2 regions of the Bacillus sp. BC05(2025) genome follow, and region 2 is predicted to be linked to the other one. Evidence: riboswitches for the same ligand, from Rfam matches in the RefSeq annotation. Region 2 holds a riboswitch; the other holds the start of a gene.
What was found. Region 2 has a riboswitch for FMN ahead of ACZ76X_RS07055 (ECF transporter S component). Riboswitches for the same ligand answer to the same signal wherever they lie in the genome.

Region 1 (7,280 bases), on a different contig from region 2:
GATATCAGCTTCTTCTACACCGTGACGCTTTAACCCATCTAAAGCTCCGCCAAGTAACTTACTTGTAATAAACTCATTAAAACGTCCAACAACAACCCCAACTTTTAATCCTGTACCAACTAAATGACCTTCAAATACCATAATAAATCTCTCCTTTAATTATAAGTTTAGTAAATGTCCTAATTTGTTTACTTTCGTTTGTAAATACGTTTTATTCTCTTCTTTTGTTGGCATTTGTAACGGGACACGCTCAATCACTTCTAAATCGTACCCTTGTAAGCCAGCAATTTTTCGCGGGTTATTCGTTAATAATCGTAAATGTTGTAAACCTAAATCTTTTAAAATTTGAGCGCCAATACCGTAATCACGCAAATCAGCTGGGAAGCCAAGCTTTTCATTTGCTTCTACAGTATCGAAGCCTTCTTCTTGTAACTTATAGGCGCGAAGCTTATTCAGAAGTCCAATGCCTCGCCCTTCTTGTCTCATATAAAGAAGAACACCTTTTCCTTCACGCTCAATTTGAGCAAGCGCAGCATGGAGTTGTGGTCCGCAGTCACAGCGGCACGAGCCAAATACATCTCCTGTTAAGCACTCTGAATGAACGCGTACAAGTACAGGCTCTCCTGTTGAAATATCACCTTTTACGAGTGCAATATGCTCTTTCGAATCTAATGAATTAGAATAGCCAATCGCATGGAAAGTACCGAAATCTGTAGGTAATGTAATTTCCACTTCTCGCGTTACTAATGTTTCATGGTGGCGGCGATAAGCAATTAAATCTTCTATTGTAATCATTTTTATATCAAATTGTTTTGCGCACTGTAGTAAATCAGGTACGCGTGCCATCGTACCGTCCTCATTAATAATTTCACAAATGACGCCAGCTGGTTCTGCTCCGCAAAGCTGTGCTAAATCGACAGCAGCTTCTGTATGACCAGCACGGCGCAGGACACCGCCTTCTTTCGCAATTAATGGAAAGATATGTCCAGGACGATTGAAATCAGCACCTTTTGATGCAGGATTTAACAATTCTTTTATTGTAGTTGCACGTTCGTGGGCACTAATCCCAGTTGTTGTAGAAACATGATCAATGCTTACTGTAAATGCAGTATGATGCGAATCTGTATTATGAGCTACCATTGGTTCTAATTGTAGACGTTCTGCGTATCCTTCCGTAATCGGTACACAAACGAGGCCGCGCCCATGTGTAATCATAAAGTTAATTGTTTCTGGGGTAATATACTCTGCTAAAGCGATAAAGTCGCCTTCATTTTCGCGGTTTTCATCATCACATACGATAACGACTTTTCCTTGTTTTAAATCTTCTAGAGCTTCTTCAATACGATGAAACATCATGCTTCCCCCTTATAGAAATCCGTTTTCTTGTAAAAAGCTTTCGGTCATTGAATTTGTTCGTTTTACAGGTTTAGAAATAAAGCGTTCGATATATTTACCAATCATGTCGCACTCAATGTTTACGATGTCACCGGCGTTCTTTTCTCCAATAACAGATTCGCTTACTGTGTGCGGGATGAGTGAAATGGTAATGGAAGATTCGTCTATATCAAATATTGTTAAACTCGTTCCATCAATAGCAACGGAACCTTTATGCAAACAATAGCGCAGCAATTCATCAGCAATAGTTATTTTGTAATAGACGGCATTATAGTGTTGTTTTTTGCTTGAAATCGTCCCGATGCCATCGATATGCCCTGAAACGAAGTGTCCACCAAATCGTCCGTTTGCCGCCATTGCACGTTCTAAATTTACTTTGCATTGCGGTTTAAGCATGCGAAGTGATGTTGATTGCATCGTTTCAGGCATTGCGTCTACTGTGAATGAAGTTGTTGTGAAACTCGTTACAGTTAAGCAAATACCGTTCACCGCGATACTATCACCTAAGTGAACATCTGATAAAATTTTATTTGCATGGATCGTTAACTTCATCGCTTCTCCGCTTTGTTGCATGTTTGCAATCGTTCCTAATTCTTCTACAATTCCTGTAAACATTCCGTCACCTCACTTCGGGCATGCGCAACAATTTTTATATCGTCGCCAATTTGTTTCATCTCTTGAATTTTCAAGGAAAGTGCATCTTGTAATGTTGAAAAACCATTGCCGCCAAATAAAGTAGGCGCATCTTTCCCACCAATTAATTTTGGGCTTATATAAGTTACAATTTCATTGAAATTGTTTGTTTGTAAGAAGCTCGCATGGACGGTTTGCCCACCCTCAACGAAAAGAGATAGAATTTGTTTTTCGCCGAGTAGGTCTAAAACATCTTGAATTTCAATTTGCTTCGTTTTCATTTGGAATATCACTATATTTTCAGATTCATAAGAAGCTATTTTCTCTTTATTTACATCCTTACCGACAAAAATCCATGTCGGTGCTAAACCATCTGTTATGACATGAGAAGATGGTGGCGTTCGTAAATGAGTATCTAAAATAACGCGTATAGGATGTTTACCTCCGTTAGGAATTCTTGTTGTTAAATGCGGATTATCAGCTATAACTGTATTCACTCCAACGAGAATCGCATCATGTGTATGGCGGTATTGGTGAACATCAGCTCGTGCTTCTTCACCTGTAATCCACTTACTTTCACCCGTAACAGTTGCTGTTTTTCCGTCTAAGCTCATCGCTGTTTTTATTGTTACAAATGGACGTTTCGTTTTCATGTAGTGAAAAAAGTAGCGATTTAACAAAGCTGCTTCTGCTTCCAGAACACCGGTAGTTACTTCGATGCCAGCTTCCTCTAATTTTCTTTTTCCATTACCAGAAACGAGCGGGTTGCAATCAAGAGTGGCAATTACAACCCGTTTGACTCCTTTTTTGATGAGCAATTCACAGCAGGGGGGTGTTTTTCCAAAATGGCTACACGGTTCAAGTGTTACATAAACAGTAGCTCCTTTTGCTTTTTCACCAGCCATATGAAGAGCATAAACTTCTGCGTGTTCTTCACCAGCACGCAAATGAGCTCCCATACCGACGATGTTTCCATCTTTTACAACAACAGCACCAACCATAGGATTTGGACTTGTTTGTCCGGATGTTCCTTCTGCTAACTGCAGGGCAATCCTCATATATTCTTGATCTGTCATTCTCTTCACCTCTCCTGAAAAAATCAAAAAACCCCAAGGATTTTATATCCTTGGGGTTTGGGAGACGTGATTTCTAGAAATATAGTTCGAATACGAAAGTATAGGAAAGAAACCTAACGATGATTGATATTTTGGCATAAGGAAAAAACCTAGCAAAATATCGAATTTTTCAAACGCTAGTCGTATCTTTTTATTCCAGTATAGAAACATAAGTATACAAAATAAAACATATATAAAGATTCAAAATGAAACTTTAAAAATATGCATACTGAAATAAAAGTGTATTCGCTATATAAAATTACTAGAAAACATATCCTTCTCCCATCCAGACTATACTGTCGGCCCTAGAGTTTCACTAGATCCACCGTTTTCGAGTTGAAAACGGGTCACGGACTTAGAAGTTTGCACTTCATCACCGCCGGTTGGGAATTTCACCCGACCCCGAAGGATGTTGTTTGCTCAAATTATAGCACAAAAAAGAAAAAAGGCTAGTAAAAAATATTCGAATGTGAAGAATTGTGTGAAAATATATGTATGCTGGCATGAAGACAGAAGTATTAGAAATGTTGTAAGGAGAAGGGATGTAATGGAGTTGATCAAAAGAAAAAAACATGCACAAAAAAATGTGCATGTCACATGTGAAATTATTCTGCCTCTGGTGCTCTAACAACAGATTCGAATTTTCCTTTATGCGAAGCATCGCAATAAGGCATATTTTTTGATAAACCACAACGGCATAAAGAAAATGCCGGTTTTGCTGGGAATACATTCCCTTGTGAATCAACTAATTCCACGTCCCCTGTAACGCGAAAAGAGCCATTATCATTTACTTTAATTTGTACTTTAGCCAACGCTATCCCTCCTTCCCAAACGCTTAATTTCATCATATAATCAAGAGAAGTACTTGACAATATCAAATGAGCACTTTCTTTGGGAGAGAAGAGAGTGTTATAATGTTTTTTATAACTGACTAGAGTAAGGTGACGAAAGATGGATAAACAATTACGTACATTACGAAATATTGCAAATGAGCGCACGTGGGCATCATTTTTGAATGATAATCATCCATATAGTTTGTTACACTGGTCCATTGCTGGTGTAGGACAAGAGTCAAAGGATGTTTGGCTACTTCAAGATGAAGTAACATTTCAAACGACAGAATTTCCAACGTTAGATGATGCAATGCAATGGATTTCTGAAAATATGGAACAAGTTACAGACGTTTTAGCGCAATAAAAAAACAGGCTTATGCAAGCCTGTTTTTTGTTTCTTTTACAAATGAGTTTAAAAATTGATCAACGGCTGCTTCATACTCTTCTTTATTTTCATTATAAGAGCAAGCGTGTGCGCCGTGTTCTGCAATATAAAGTTGTTTATTGTTTTCCTTCGCGTCATATAGTGCTTTCGTCATATCAGCTAAAATATAATCATCATCTTTACTATGAATAAAGAGGACGGGATTGTTAATGTTTTTTATACAATCGATTGGTGAAACTTCACGAATCGTATAACCGTCACGCACTTTTAAAAAAGCATTTGCTAAAGGTAATAAAGGCCATTTAGGTAAATGGAATTCAACCTTTAAACGGTGCTGTAATTGTCCGTAGAAATCAGAAAAAGGACAATCTGCAATATAGAAATCAGCGCCATCTTCTACAAGTCCTGCATACTGAAGAAGTGTTGCAGCTCCCATTGATTCACCATGAATACCGAGTGTTATATTTGTTCCAAAACGATTTTTTAGCCAGTCAACTACAGATTTTAAATCATGTTTCTCATAGTATCCATAGCTTGTTGTTTTTCCACCAGTTTTACCATGACGACGATGATCGTAAATAACGACATTATATCCTCTGTTTAAAAATAAGTTTGCATATTTTACAGAGTTCATTTTATTTACAGTTACGCCGTGACAGAAAATCATAAATTTGTTGGAATGACCAGCAGGAATGTAATATCCGTGAAGATCATATCCGAATTGCGAAGGGATATGAATTTCTTCTTTATGAAGAGCATCAAAATCTTCTATACGAAAATGTTTTTTCGTTTCTCTTTCGAGTACTTCTTCCTCTGTTTTTTTCTTTAAGTACATCACTTTATTTGTAAAGAAAATCCCAAGGGCAGTTATCGCACCTAGTACAGTAAACAATGCTGCAAAAAAACGTTTCATACTTTACCTCATCCTCCAAATACCGTTACATGTGATACACTTATATTGTATCACAATGATAGAAAAGGGGAGAAATAGGAAATGGTGCATATACAAAAAATTACGCCAGAGATGAAAGAAACAATCAGAATGTTCATGTGTGAGAACTGGGGGAGCTCATTAATGGTTTCACGTGGGAAGGGGCATCAATTAGAAGAGTTACCAGGATTTGTTGCGCTCTCTAATGACAGAATAATCGGAATTATAACATATGAAGTGATTGGAAATACGTGCGAAATTGTATCGTTAGATAGCTTTGAAGAAAGAAAAGGAATAGGGACGAAACTTGTAGATTGTGTATTACAAATTGCAGAAGAAGAGCGGTGCGGTCGGGTGTGGCTCATTACAACAAATGATAATATGAATGCGTTACGTTTTTACCAAAAACGTAATTTTTTGATGACGAATTTATATGTGAATGCGGTTGATGAGGCGCGAAAAATAAAGAAAGAGATTCCACTTAATGGGTATGATAATATCCCAATTTTACATGAAATTCAATTAGAATATCGTTTAGTGTAATGATGTAACAATTTTCAGAAATATAAGTTATTAACCTTGACGAATATTGTAATTTAAGTTACCGTAAAATTGTAATCTATTACCATATTAAGGGGTGACGATGTGGCAACTATACGTGATGTTGCAAAATTGGCAGGTGTTTCAGTCGCAACCGTTTCACGAGTTATGAATGAAAAAGGATACGTTCATGAGGACACAGTAAAACAAGTAAAGGAAGCAATTGAGGAATTACGTTATAGGCCAAATAGTGCAGCAAAGCCATTATTTAAAGAGAATTCAACGATAATTGCATTACTTGTAGATAATCTATATGACCCATCAAACATCACTTTGCTACATTGTATGGAGGAAATAGCATATAAAGAAGGATATCAAACCATTGTTTGTAATATAGAAAATAAAGATAGATACATACATATGTTGAAGGAAAATAACGTTGCAGGTGTTATTTTGACAAAATCTGTTTTTAAAAGTATAGGAGAAATACCACTTCCGTTTGTTGTGATTAATGAAAAAAAATCCCATGCAAATTATTATGAAAGTGGCCAAAGAGCGGTGTCTTTATTAAAAGAAAAAGGTTGTCACTTTATTGCTTATTTCGGTGAGGGCGAAGATAGTGAAGAAATGGAAGAGTACATATCAGGATTTTTAGACGTTGTTTGGGAGGAAGGAATCTCTTATCGAGAAGTATGTGTACAAGGGTATACGAATAAACAGTTTATTACATTATTGCAAACTTATCCGTATATAGATGGAATTGTAACTTCAAGTGATAAGATTACTTTTGAGTTAATTCGAGCAGCAAAAAAATTAAATATCCGTATACCGGATAAATTGAGAATGATTGGACTGAACGGGAGTATAGACAGTGAATGGACAGGTCCGTCATTTATACAAATGGAAAGTTGTATCGAAGAAAATGGGAAAATAGCGATGCAACAATTAAAAGGAAAAATAAAAAAGTAAAAGGTGCGTATAAAACGCACCTTTTTATAATGTAATGGCGGCAATAAAGCCGAATATAAGTAACGGTATATTATAATGCAGAAAAGTTGGTACACATGTATCCCATATATGATGGTGTTGACCATCAGCATTTAAACCGGATGTTGGTCCAAGTGTACTATCTGATGCTGGAGACCCTGCATCGCCTAGCGCTCCAGCTGTACCGATAATTGCAATGGTGGCCATTGGACTAAATCCAAGCTGTATGCAAAGAGGTACAAAAATTGTTGTTAAAATAGGGATGGTTGAAAAAGATGAACCAATTCCCATCGTAACAAGAAGTCCAATCACAAGCATAAGAAAGGCTGCGAGTGGTTTATTATTTCCAATTATATGTGCACTTGTTTGTACAAGAGATTCAACATGTCCTGTTTTTCGAAGAACAGCACCAAATCCAGCGGCTGCAATCATAACAAAACCGATAAAGGACATCATGCGCA
Region 2 (9,786 bases):
CACCAATTAGGTTTTTTTGAATGTTCAACTGATCTCGAGCACTTATTTCTCCTATAAACCAAACAGAAAAGTTCTCATTTTTTTCTTGTAACAAATTCACATTGTTCATCGCGTTCTTAAGTTCTCGTCCATCATCAAGAGAGACTACTACATATGTAGGTTGTATTTGCTCAACAGCTAACAAAATACGTTCTTCCGCTAAGCTCGACCTAATATATATCACCTCATATCCTTTTAATCGTAAATACGTTGAGAAAACAAACCCTCTCAACATATTATTTTCTAACACGACTACTTTGTGTATAGAAGAAAATGATGATGCATTATGATACACCATCCCAAGACGAGTTTGTAAAAATGATACGACATATTGGAATTGCACCATTGTAACTTCATTGTTATTTTTTAACGTTAACAATTTATTTGACACTCGAAGAACAATACTTGCTATAACTTTTTCTGTTGCATAAATACTAAAAGCCTCGTTTAACAATGCAGAAGTTGTAATTTCATCAAATTTTAACAAAGCTTGTAGCAAATCGTCCACTAAAACAACTTCTCTATCGTAATGTAGTTCTTTTTGAACATCACTCTGCAAACGATTCCCTTCTAATAATTGAACTGCTTGTCCAATCATCATGCCGGAAGAAACCTTGTCCATTAACCATTTCAAAATTTGAATATGCTCTTCTGTATATAATCGATGTCCCGCATGATTCCGCTTTGGGGCAATCATTTGATATCGTCTTTCCCATGCCCGAAGCGTACTCGGCTGAATTCCAATTATTTTCGAAACAGCTTTTATGTTATATTTTCCGTTTAGAGTTGGCATCATTTCCCTCCCTGTAACGTAATAATATGCGTTTGAGCAGGTGCTCGGAAACGAAGTGGAATCAACGTTGTTCCATAGCCATTACTAACAAAAAGAGTCGCATTCGCATGCTTATATACGCCACCTTTTAAATGTTTTTTAGATGGGAATAATCGAATTTGTCCTCCATGTGTATGTCCACTTAACACAAGTGAAATTTGTTCTTTTCCAGACATTTTATTTATTATATCAGGGTTGTGGCTAATTAATATGCGAAACCCCTCTTCTTTACAATCAGCCAACGCTAAATCTAAACGATCACGTTTCAATCCAACATCATCTACACCAAGTAAACAAATTTTCTCTCCTAATTCAGACTCAAATACAACTCTTGTATTATCTAAAACTTTCACATGATTTTCTAATAACAACGCATCTAATTCATGGTATTCAATCTCATAATCATTATTTCCCCATACAAAGTATACAGGAGCTATCGCTCTTAACTTTTGTATATTTGCAGAGATTTGCGATAAAGGGACACCTTTTTCCGCTAAATCACCACCTATAATTACAAGATCTACTTTTCCTTTTACTTGTTCAATTAACGAATTTGAAATGAGCCTTCTATGAATATCAGATATAAAAAATACATTTACCTTTTGAAAACCTTCCGGAAACTCTTCAAATACTAAAGTATGTTCCAACACAGTATCACGCATTGCTTCTCTATACATGACAAGAAGAAATATAATACCAATACATATGAGAGTACTTAATAAGATAATCCATATCATATATTTTTACTCCCCTCCTCATAAAGATAATCCTCAGTTTTTATAGTAAGTGTTTTACTAACTCTCTTGTTTTGTGGACTTACCTTTTATCGGAATTTTTAATTCTTGCCCTACATTCACTTCATCTTCTTGTAAATCATTATACTTTTTAATTACTTCGATCCCAGTTTCATCTGAAAAATATTGCTTCGCTATACTTTCTAAAGTTTCTCCCTCTTTTACCGTATGCGTTACGACTTTCTCAGACGATGCTTCAGACTCAGATTTAGCTGAATCAAAGAAAATAACCTCAAATGCACTTTTCCCAGCGTTATTCCCATCACTTTTCACCTGAATATATTTATCTGTATACCATAAAATACTAATTGGTAGTAATATGAATAGAAATGTTAAAACTCGGACGAAAATATGGTTCATTTTAAACTTTTGTTTTTTCTCTTTATTTCTATGAATTTCACTACGCGGCGGTAAACCTTCTTTTTCTTCCACTCGCTCAACTTCTAATTCCTCTTCAAAATCAGGAATTCGTTTCCTCATGTTGTTCACCACCACCTTCCATTTATTTTCTTAATTGGAGTCCCATTATAAAATCTACAAGAAAGTGTGCAAAGATTGTTATAAACAAATTCCCTGTCCATTCAAATACATAACCAAAGACAAAACTAATGAAACAGACGAAACAAAACAAAAATGGCTTTTTTATATATCGAATATGTAATACTGCAAATACGAAACTCGCTATTACAATTCCAAAGTGCGTCTGTACTACACCTCTAAATAAAAATTCTTCTGCAAAGCCGATAATGAATGTAATAACGAGTAAATGCATAACTGACATTCCTTGAAACATCCTATCGTTAATACCCCCATCATCAAACCAAGACTCTGGAAATACTCGCATTGCAACATAATCTAATAAGACAATACCAATCGCTAACAAGCCACCTATTATAAGTATAGACATCGGTTCCCATTTCCACAGACTATACACCGATTTTATATCTCGGAATAATATATATGCTAGTAAACAACCGATACCAATAATAATGAACTGTGTGATATACAGATTTAGCCGTATTTCTTTCGGACTCATATCTTCAATATTATGCCTTTGAATGTTCATCATTCCCCCATCTTTTCTAGACCGAAAAGCTTTTGTAACTCTGTTTCCCAATTATAGTCGAAATCCGATTGTTGCGCTTGTCTTTTTTTATAATCTGTTTTTGTAATATGACAATAGTCACAGCAATTTTTCAACTCGTCCTCTTTTCTATAACCGAACTGTTGCAACAAATATTCACGTCTACATCCTTTCACTTGTATCCAGGATTTCATGTTTTCTAGCTCACTATATTTATTACGTAGCCTTATTTCCACTTCAACTATTAATCTGTTCATAATTTCATCTGACAAGCTCTCTAACATTAATTTTCGCTGTTGTATAATTCCAAGCCTCTCTAAATGATAGCGGATGAAACGCCAATATTGTTCATTAAATCTTGCTGCATTATAACAAATTTCTTCTACCTCTTCTATTGGTAATTCTTTCGTTTGAAACATTCTTTCTTGTAGTAAAGAGAATAAAAATTGTATTTGTGACTGACTTGGCAATTCATCTTCAATGATTGAAATTGGTAAATCGTGGTCTAATGGACTACATAGTAAGATAGCTATACTCGGTTCACCATCTCTTCCAGCTCTTCCGATTTCTTGTAAATAAGAAGCTATATTAGTTGGGTAATGGAAATGAATAATATATCTCGTGTTCGACTTATTAACTCCCATACCAAAAGCACTTGTACATATTACAAGCTGCAACTGGTCATTCATAAATTGCTGTTGAATTAACATACGCTCTTCATGTTCCATACCACCATGATAGAAAGCAACACCAGTAACGCCTTTTCCTCTTAAATATTCCGTTAAACGTTCTGTCCACGCTCTGCTTGAACAATATACAATCCCTGGCCCTTGCAAATACATAACCTGGTCCAAAAGCGCTTCTTTCTTCTCTTCTATCGTCTCCACAAATTGTACTTCCATCGCAATGTTTGGACGATCAATAGAGTATACATGCTGCGTCACATTCTTCAAATCTAGACTTTCTGCTATATCCTGGAGTACATCTTTCGTCGCTGTAGCCGTTAATGCTAGCACCGTAGGAGACCCGATATTCTCAATGACTACATTTAGTTTTTTATAATCTGGCCTAAAATCATAACCCCATTGCGAAATACAATGAGCCTCATCGACAACAAATAATGAAATATAAACTTTCTTCAATTCTCTTATTAACAATTCCGACTGTAACATCTCTGGCGAAACAAAAATAAATTTATATGAAGCTAATTTTTTCATCGCTTCTCTTTTTTCATGTAATGTCCGAAAACTATTAAATGCTATCACTCGGTTTTTCACAACATATTTTAATTGTGTAACTTGATCTTCCATCAAAGATAATAATGGCGATACTACAAGTACTGTTCCTTCTTGCATTAACCCTGGAAGTTGATAACACATAGACTTCCCTCTTCCGGTCGGAAGCATTGCTATAACATCTTTTCCTTCTAATAAATCTGTAATTACTCCTTTTTGACCTGGACGAAATTCAGAATATCCAAACCACCTATATAAATATTCCTCAAGTTTCATTTATACCCTCCATCCGCGCCAATACAAGACGAACTTCAAAATAAGAGATATCCTCTCCAACCGCTTGTTTCAACTCACGCAACTTACGTGTTTGTAATGTATCAATTACTCTTGTTACTTTATCTATTTTGTCTTTTTCCATAAACATCTCGATAGAAAAGTCTCTCTCTCGCAAAGCAATTTCAACAAAATGATCTTCTATCGTTGCAACCTTTAAATTTCTAATTGTAGCTATTTCTTCTAAAGAGCGCCCTTGCCTCCAAAAATTATATGTTTTTTTCGTTGATAAACTAAATAATTCAGCTCTCTCATTTGGATAAGAAATAATCTCAGCTAATAATGGAAATTCATTTTCTTTATCTCGAACTTCTTGTATAAGGAAATGAATTGTACCCCAAAATAAAAAGTACACCCTGAATGTATCTTGTTTCGTAATTTCCGCTAACTGCTGTAATGTACAACCGATACGTTCATATCCTGTTAATCTATATGTTACAATCGTCGCTTCTACCACATCACATTTCCCTAAAAGATTATGTATTTCTTCCCATAATCTTTTCGCTAATTGGCTTCGCCTATACGGCATACCTGTTAAAAAGCGTTTCACCCACACCATTATTTCTGTATCTTGTTGAATAGGAATAAACTTCGTATTATTCTGTTGTAAATTAGATATAGTTTGAATAATTAAAGATAATCTTTTCCAAAACGTTTCACCTAATTCACCATAGTGCAAACCATGTAAATGCACTGGAAAAGCATACACTTCCTCCCATGTATGTAACTGCCTTTTACCTTTAGGTGTTAACCAATATGTATTTTCATGTATCTCTTGAATCAAATCTGCTTGCAATAACTTTGCAACTTCACGGTCATACTCAGCTCTATTTAACGATTTATATATTCCAAACAAAAAAGAAATTCGAAACATATTTCCATCTTGTAACGTTTGCGAAGAACGTTTTCCCTTTAATAAATAATAAATAGAAGAAACGGTCCTTTCACCATTCAATTGTTTTAAACAATACAATAAAGTATATTGTAGTTGCATTACCGCTTCCACCCTTCAATCTAACTTAATTGCTTTTTGATACAATACCATCTACCCTTATTCATAAAACTTATCATATTGGTACTATATACTTGTATATATTCTATTGTACCAAACGAAATAACATTTACGTATTTTGAAATTCTTATGACATAATGCAAAAATTAGTTGACACTCTAATTGATAAGCATTATCATTATAATTTTATGTTGAAAAGTTTTAAAAACCGTTTTACAATAAGGTTATAATTTTTATGGCGAGCTTTTCACATACATATTATCAGGAGGGAAAAAAGATGGCAAAATATACAATCGTTGATAAAGATACTTGTATCGCATGTGGTGCTTGTGGCGCTGCGGCACCAGACATTTATGACTATGATGATGAAGGTATTGCATTCGTAACATTAGATGATAACCAAGGTATCGTTGAAATTCCAGATGTATTACTTGAAGATATGATGGACGCATTCGAAGGTTGTCCAACTGACTCAATCAAAGTTGCTGACGAATCATTCGACGGCGATGCTTTAAAATTCGAATAGTCTTTTATTAACTTCAAAAAATACCCCTCAAATGAATGAGGGGTATTTTTTGTTTTCTATTTTCATTCTCCTTAATAAAAAAACCATTAGTAGTTCCATACTACTAATGGTTTTATTTTACATTTTATGCATTTTTCATTTTTGCAAACACCCATACTTTCAGGCGTGAGAATAACGCTACAAATACAATTGTCACAACAATTCCTTTAATCAAATTAAATGGTAAAATCGCTGTTACAACCGTTGTTCTTATAGCCTCGCTAGACATAGCTGGTGAATTTAAAAACCAAGTGTAAGCTGGGAATATGATGATGTAATTTAATACACTCATGATGAGTGCCATTGTAATTGTCCCTAGCATTAATCCTGTCGTTAAACTTTTAACAGTACGATACTTTCTAAATAAGAAAGCTGCTGGTCCAATAAATAAACATCCTGCAATAAAGTTGGCAATTTCTCCAACTGGTACTCCCGTTAAACTCCCTTGAATCCCGTAATGTAAAATGTTCTTTATCGCCTCTACAATTATCCCTGCAACTGGCCCAAAAATAATCGCAGCAATTAGAGCTGGTACATCACTAAAATCAATTTTTAAAAATAGCGGAAGCCCTGGGAATGGGAAATCCAACATCATCAGTAAATATGCAATACTACTTAGCATCGCTACACTCACCATCTGCACTACACTGTTTTTTTGTTTCATCTTTCTCTCTCCTTTTCCATCGATCATCTCATGGAAAGTGGAAAGGTTCTGCTATGCCTACTTTTTCATAGAACGAAAAAACCCTTTGTGTTTTACACAAAGGGAGAATTTAAGGCACATCAAACAGACGTTCAAATCCATATCTTTTTTGAACGCTTGAACCTCCATCTTCTCCCATCCAGACTATACTGTCGGCTTTGGAATCACACCAAATCCTGCCTTAACGGCTCGCGGGCTTAGAACAAAATCACATATAGTTCATCACCGCCGGTCGGGATTTTCACCCTGCCCCGAAGATAGACCGATATTCTATTTTCCATTTCATTATACAACAACATGATCGTATTGTGAACAAAAAAATCGTAACTTATTAAAAATAAGTTATTGATTTTATATAACCAATCTATTCATTATATTTTACAATACACTCCAGATTTTTTAGTATTGGGCATTTCTCCTATGAATCCCCTAGTCATATATAATTAAAAGTGATAAGATGTTGAATTGTTAAGATAAGAACATTTTCTGGATTATGGAGGAAATGTCATGAAGAAAGAAAAGAGACACTCTATTCGAGAAGCAATGAAAAAAAACTTAAGAAAAGAATACTTTTACTTAAAAAAAGAATTACTTTTCTATTGTCCAATTGATTTAGGCACATTCTCAAGCGAGACATACTATGCTGCTTTCGATGAAGATGGCATCAGTATTTATCAGTATGATAAAAAAACAGAAAGTAAATTAAAATTATGTGAGCGTCATCCGTGGAAGAGTTGGAATAAAGTGAAGGTAGATCATTATTTAACAACTTCTCAATTTATTTTCCAAGGGGAGCGAAACTGGATATTATCCCTTTTCCAAAAAGGAAAAGAAGCTCAAAAAATAATCGAAGAGCATACATCTTTACAAACTGAAGTTGTTTCTCGCTCTTTCTTAAAAAAACTTCCAGGTTTTCGTTCTAATGCACCATTGAATAAATACATCGGCAGCATTTGCTACACTGCACTTATTGCATTTTTATTAAAGTGGATGATTCCATTTCAAGCACCACAAATCGCCTTGTACTCCATTTCAATTGGTTGTATGCTTCTTGGTTTACTTTGTTTGACAATCGGTTTAATTGAACCGACCATTGTACTGTTTCGAACAAACGAAAAAACAAGAACGAAAGTATTTTACTTATATAGCTACTTAGCTATTTCTGGATTTATATGTGTCTTTATTTTTTGGTAAAAAAAGAGCTAGTTGTGAACTAGCTCTTTTTTACTTTACATATAATTGTTGATTCGGATAAATGAGCTCTTGCTGCAGCCCATTTTTTTCTTTAATTTCTTTAACTGACATACTAAATTTCCGTGCAATGCTAACTAAAGTGTCCCCTTTTTGAACGACATATAACGATGAGGAAACAACTTCGTTTCTTTGTTCATGTAAAACAAGCAATGGATTCATCGCATTTTTTTTCGCCATCGTCCATCTCCCTTGATGAACTTCTAAATGTAAGTGTGCACCCCGAGATTCTCCTGTATTTCCTACTTCTCCAATTATTTCTCCTTTTGAAATATAATCCCCTTGGACTACATATCTCTTATTTAGATGTGCATATACAGCCTCATATTCTCCATGTTTAATAAATACAACATTTCCGTAACTACTTGAATAATAAGACTTTGTTACCTTACCTTCTTGAATAGCTGCCACAGGCGTGCCGATCGGTGCCGCTATATCTATACCGTAGTGTTTTCCGTGCCTTGTCCCAAAATAATCACTTATCTGTCCTTCAACAGGCCATGTCCATCGATTTCCCTCTGCGTACACATGTAATTGAGATAAAAATAATACTGTCAATAACATGACGCCACATTTTAACACTTTCATATACATCCTCCGTTTTCTAATTACCACTATACCCTCTCTATTTTGGTATATTACAGAAAAAAGTATACAAAAAAAGAAAGTGAATCACTCCACTTCCTTCTCATTTTTATCACGAAAAACGATTGCACTGCGGTTATACTCCACATCTTTTACTTGTAATCGAGCGTTTATTACTCTAGCTACCGCAAACAAATAATCAGATAATCTATTTACATACTTTAAAACAACTTCATTTATTTTCCCTTCTTTTTGTAAAGACACTATACATCGCTCCGCCCGCCTTACAACCGTACGTGCAATATGAATAGCAGCTGCCGGCTCGCTTCCACCTGGTAAAATAAAGCGCTCTAAAGGCGGTGCTTCTTCTATATACAAATCAATCCTTTTTTCTAGGCTTTCGACCATTTCAATCGTTACTTTATAAGGAATTTTTCCTGCTACTATCGCCAAGTCTCCTCCGCAATCAAATAGTTCATGTTGAATATTTTCAAGTTCATTGTAAATATCTCCGAAAGACCCGCCTTGTAGCTTCGTCATTGCATATCCAATATGAGAATTCGCCTCATCTATCGTGCCATATGCTTCAACTCGAATATCATCTTTAGCCACTCTGCCACCTATTACACTTGTTTCCCCTTTATCTCCTGTTTTCGTATATAATTTCATCGCTTTACGACACTCCTCTTATTATTCTTCATTCGACTAAGTATAGAAAAAAAGTTCTACTATTATTTATTTAATTGATTTTACAAAAAAATAAAAAACAGTAGAACTTTATTCATTATCAACTTTAAAAACGTATATCTAAATTATACGATTCGGTAAATATACAGAGAATGTAGTTCCTTCTCCAACAACACTTGAAACAGCAATTTTCCCCTCATGACCTTGCACAATATTTTTTGCAATCGCAAGTCCGAGTCCTGTCCCACCTTTTTTTCCACGTGTTCTTGCTTTATCAGCTTTATAGAAACGATCAAATAAAAATGGAATATCTTCTTCTGGAATACCAGCACCCGAATCTTGTACTTCAAAAATAAGTCCATTATTTTTCGTATCAATTACAAGCGTTACATGTCCGCCTGCATTCGTATGACGAATTGCGTTATCAATTAAATTCGTCAATACTTGTTCCATACGATCTGCATCAAACGAGTATTGCTCAATTGGATTTTGGAAATCAACCGTTAATTCGACTCCCTTATCCTTTGCAATCCCTTGGAATTTACGACCTATTTTTTCAACGAAAGGATGAATATCTACTTCACCGATATGTAACTCTACATTACCACTTTCCATACGTGCTAAATCTAATAATTCATTTACAAGTTTACCTAAACGCACGGATTC

Region 1: it holds a riboswitch for FMN, as region 2 does, so the genes downstream of both, ribD (bifunctional diaminohydroxyphosphoribosylaminopyrimidine deaminase/5-amino-6-(5-phosphoribosylamino)uracil reductase RibD) here and ACZ76X_RS07055 (ECF transporter S component) in region 2, are expected to answer to the same signal.

What each region holds. Positions count from the first base shown of each region.
Region 1 covers NZ_JBWYRA010000003.1:279,389-286,668, forward strand. The annotation lists gene ribH (6,7-dimethyl-8-ribityllumazine synthase) at 1-141, opposite strand, end outside; gene ribBA (bifunctional 3,4-dihydroxy-2-butanone 4-phosphate synthase/GTP cyclohydrolase II) at 160-1,353, opposite strand; gene ribE (riboflavin synthase) at 1,366-2,010, opposite strand; gene ribD (bifunctional diaminohydroxyphosphoribosylaminopyrimidine deaminase/5-amino-6-(5-phosphoribosylamino)uracil reductase RibD) at 1,992-3,104, opposite strand; FMN riboswitch at 3,414-3,557, opposite strand; gene ACZ76X_RS12195 (CDGSH iron-sulfur domain-containing protein) at 3,749-3,955, opposite strand; gene ACZ76X_RS12200 (DUF2552 family protein) at 4,095-4,340, shown strand; gene ACZ76X_RS12205 (alpha/beta fold hydrolase) at 4,351-5,274, opposite strand; gene ACZ76X_RS12210 (GNAT family N-acetyltransferase) at 5,356-5,835, shown strand; gene ACZ76X_RS12215 (LacI family DNA-binding transcriptional regulator) at 5,938-6,801, shown strand; gene ACZ76X_RS12220 (Na+/H+ antiporter family protein) at 6,826-7,280, opposite strand, start outside.
Region 2 covers NZ_JBWYRA010000002.1:231,352-241,137, forward strand. The annotation lists gene ACZ76X_RS07020 (MerR family transcriptional regulator) at 1-832, opposite strand, end outside; gene ACZ76X_RS07025 (metallophosphoesterase) at 832-1,608, opposite strand; gene ACZ76X_RS07030 (LysM peptidoglycan-binding domain-containing protein) at 1,666-2,145, opposite strand; gene ACZ76X_RS07035 (CPBP family intramembrane glutamic endopeptidase) at 2,168-2,731, opposite strand; gene ACZ76X_RS07040 (RecQ family ATP-dependent DNA helicase) at 2,731-4,260, opposite strand; gene ACZ76X_RS07045 (YpbB family protein) at 4,250-5,311, opposite strand; gene ACZ76X_RS07050 (ferredoxin) at 5,607-5,855, shown strand; gene ACZ76X_RS07055 (ECF transporter S component) at 5,980-6,558, opposite strand; FMN riboswitch at 6,721-6,860, opposite strand; gene ACZ76X_RS07060 (hypothetical protein) at 7,105-7,791, shown strand; gene ACZ76X_RS07065 (peptidoglycan DD-metalloendopeptidase family protein) at 7,822-8,436, opposite strand; gene ACZ76X_RS07070 (cob(I)yrinic acid a,c-diamide adenosyltransferase) at 8,521-9,102, opposite strand; gene resE (sensor histidine kinase ResE) at 9,241-9,786, opposite strand, start outside.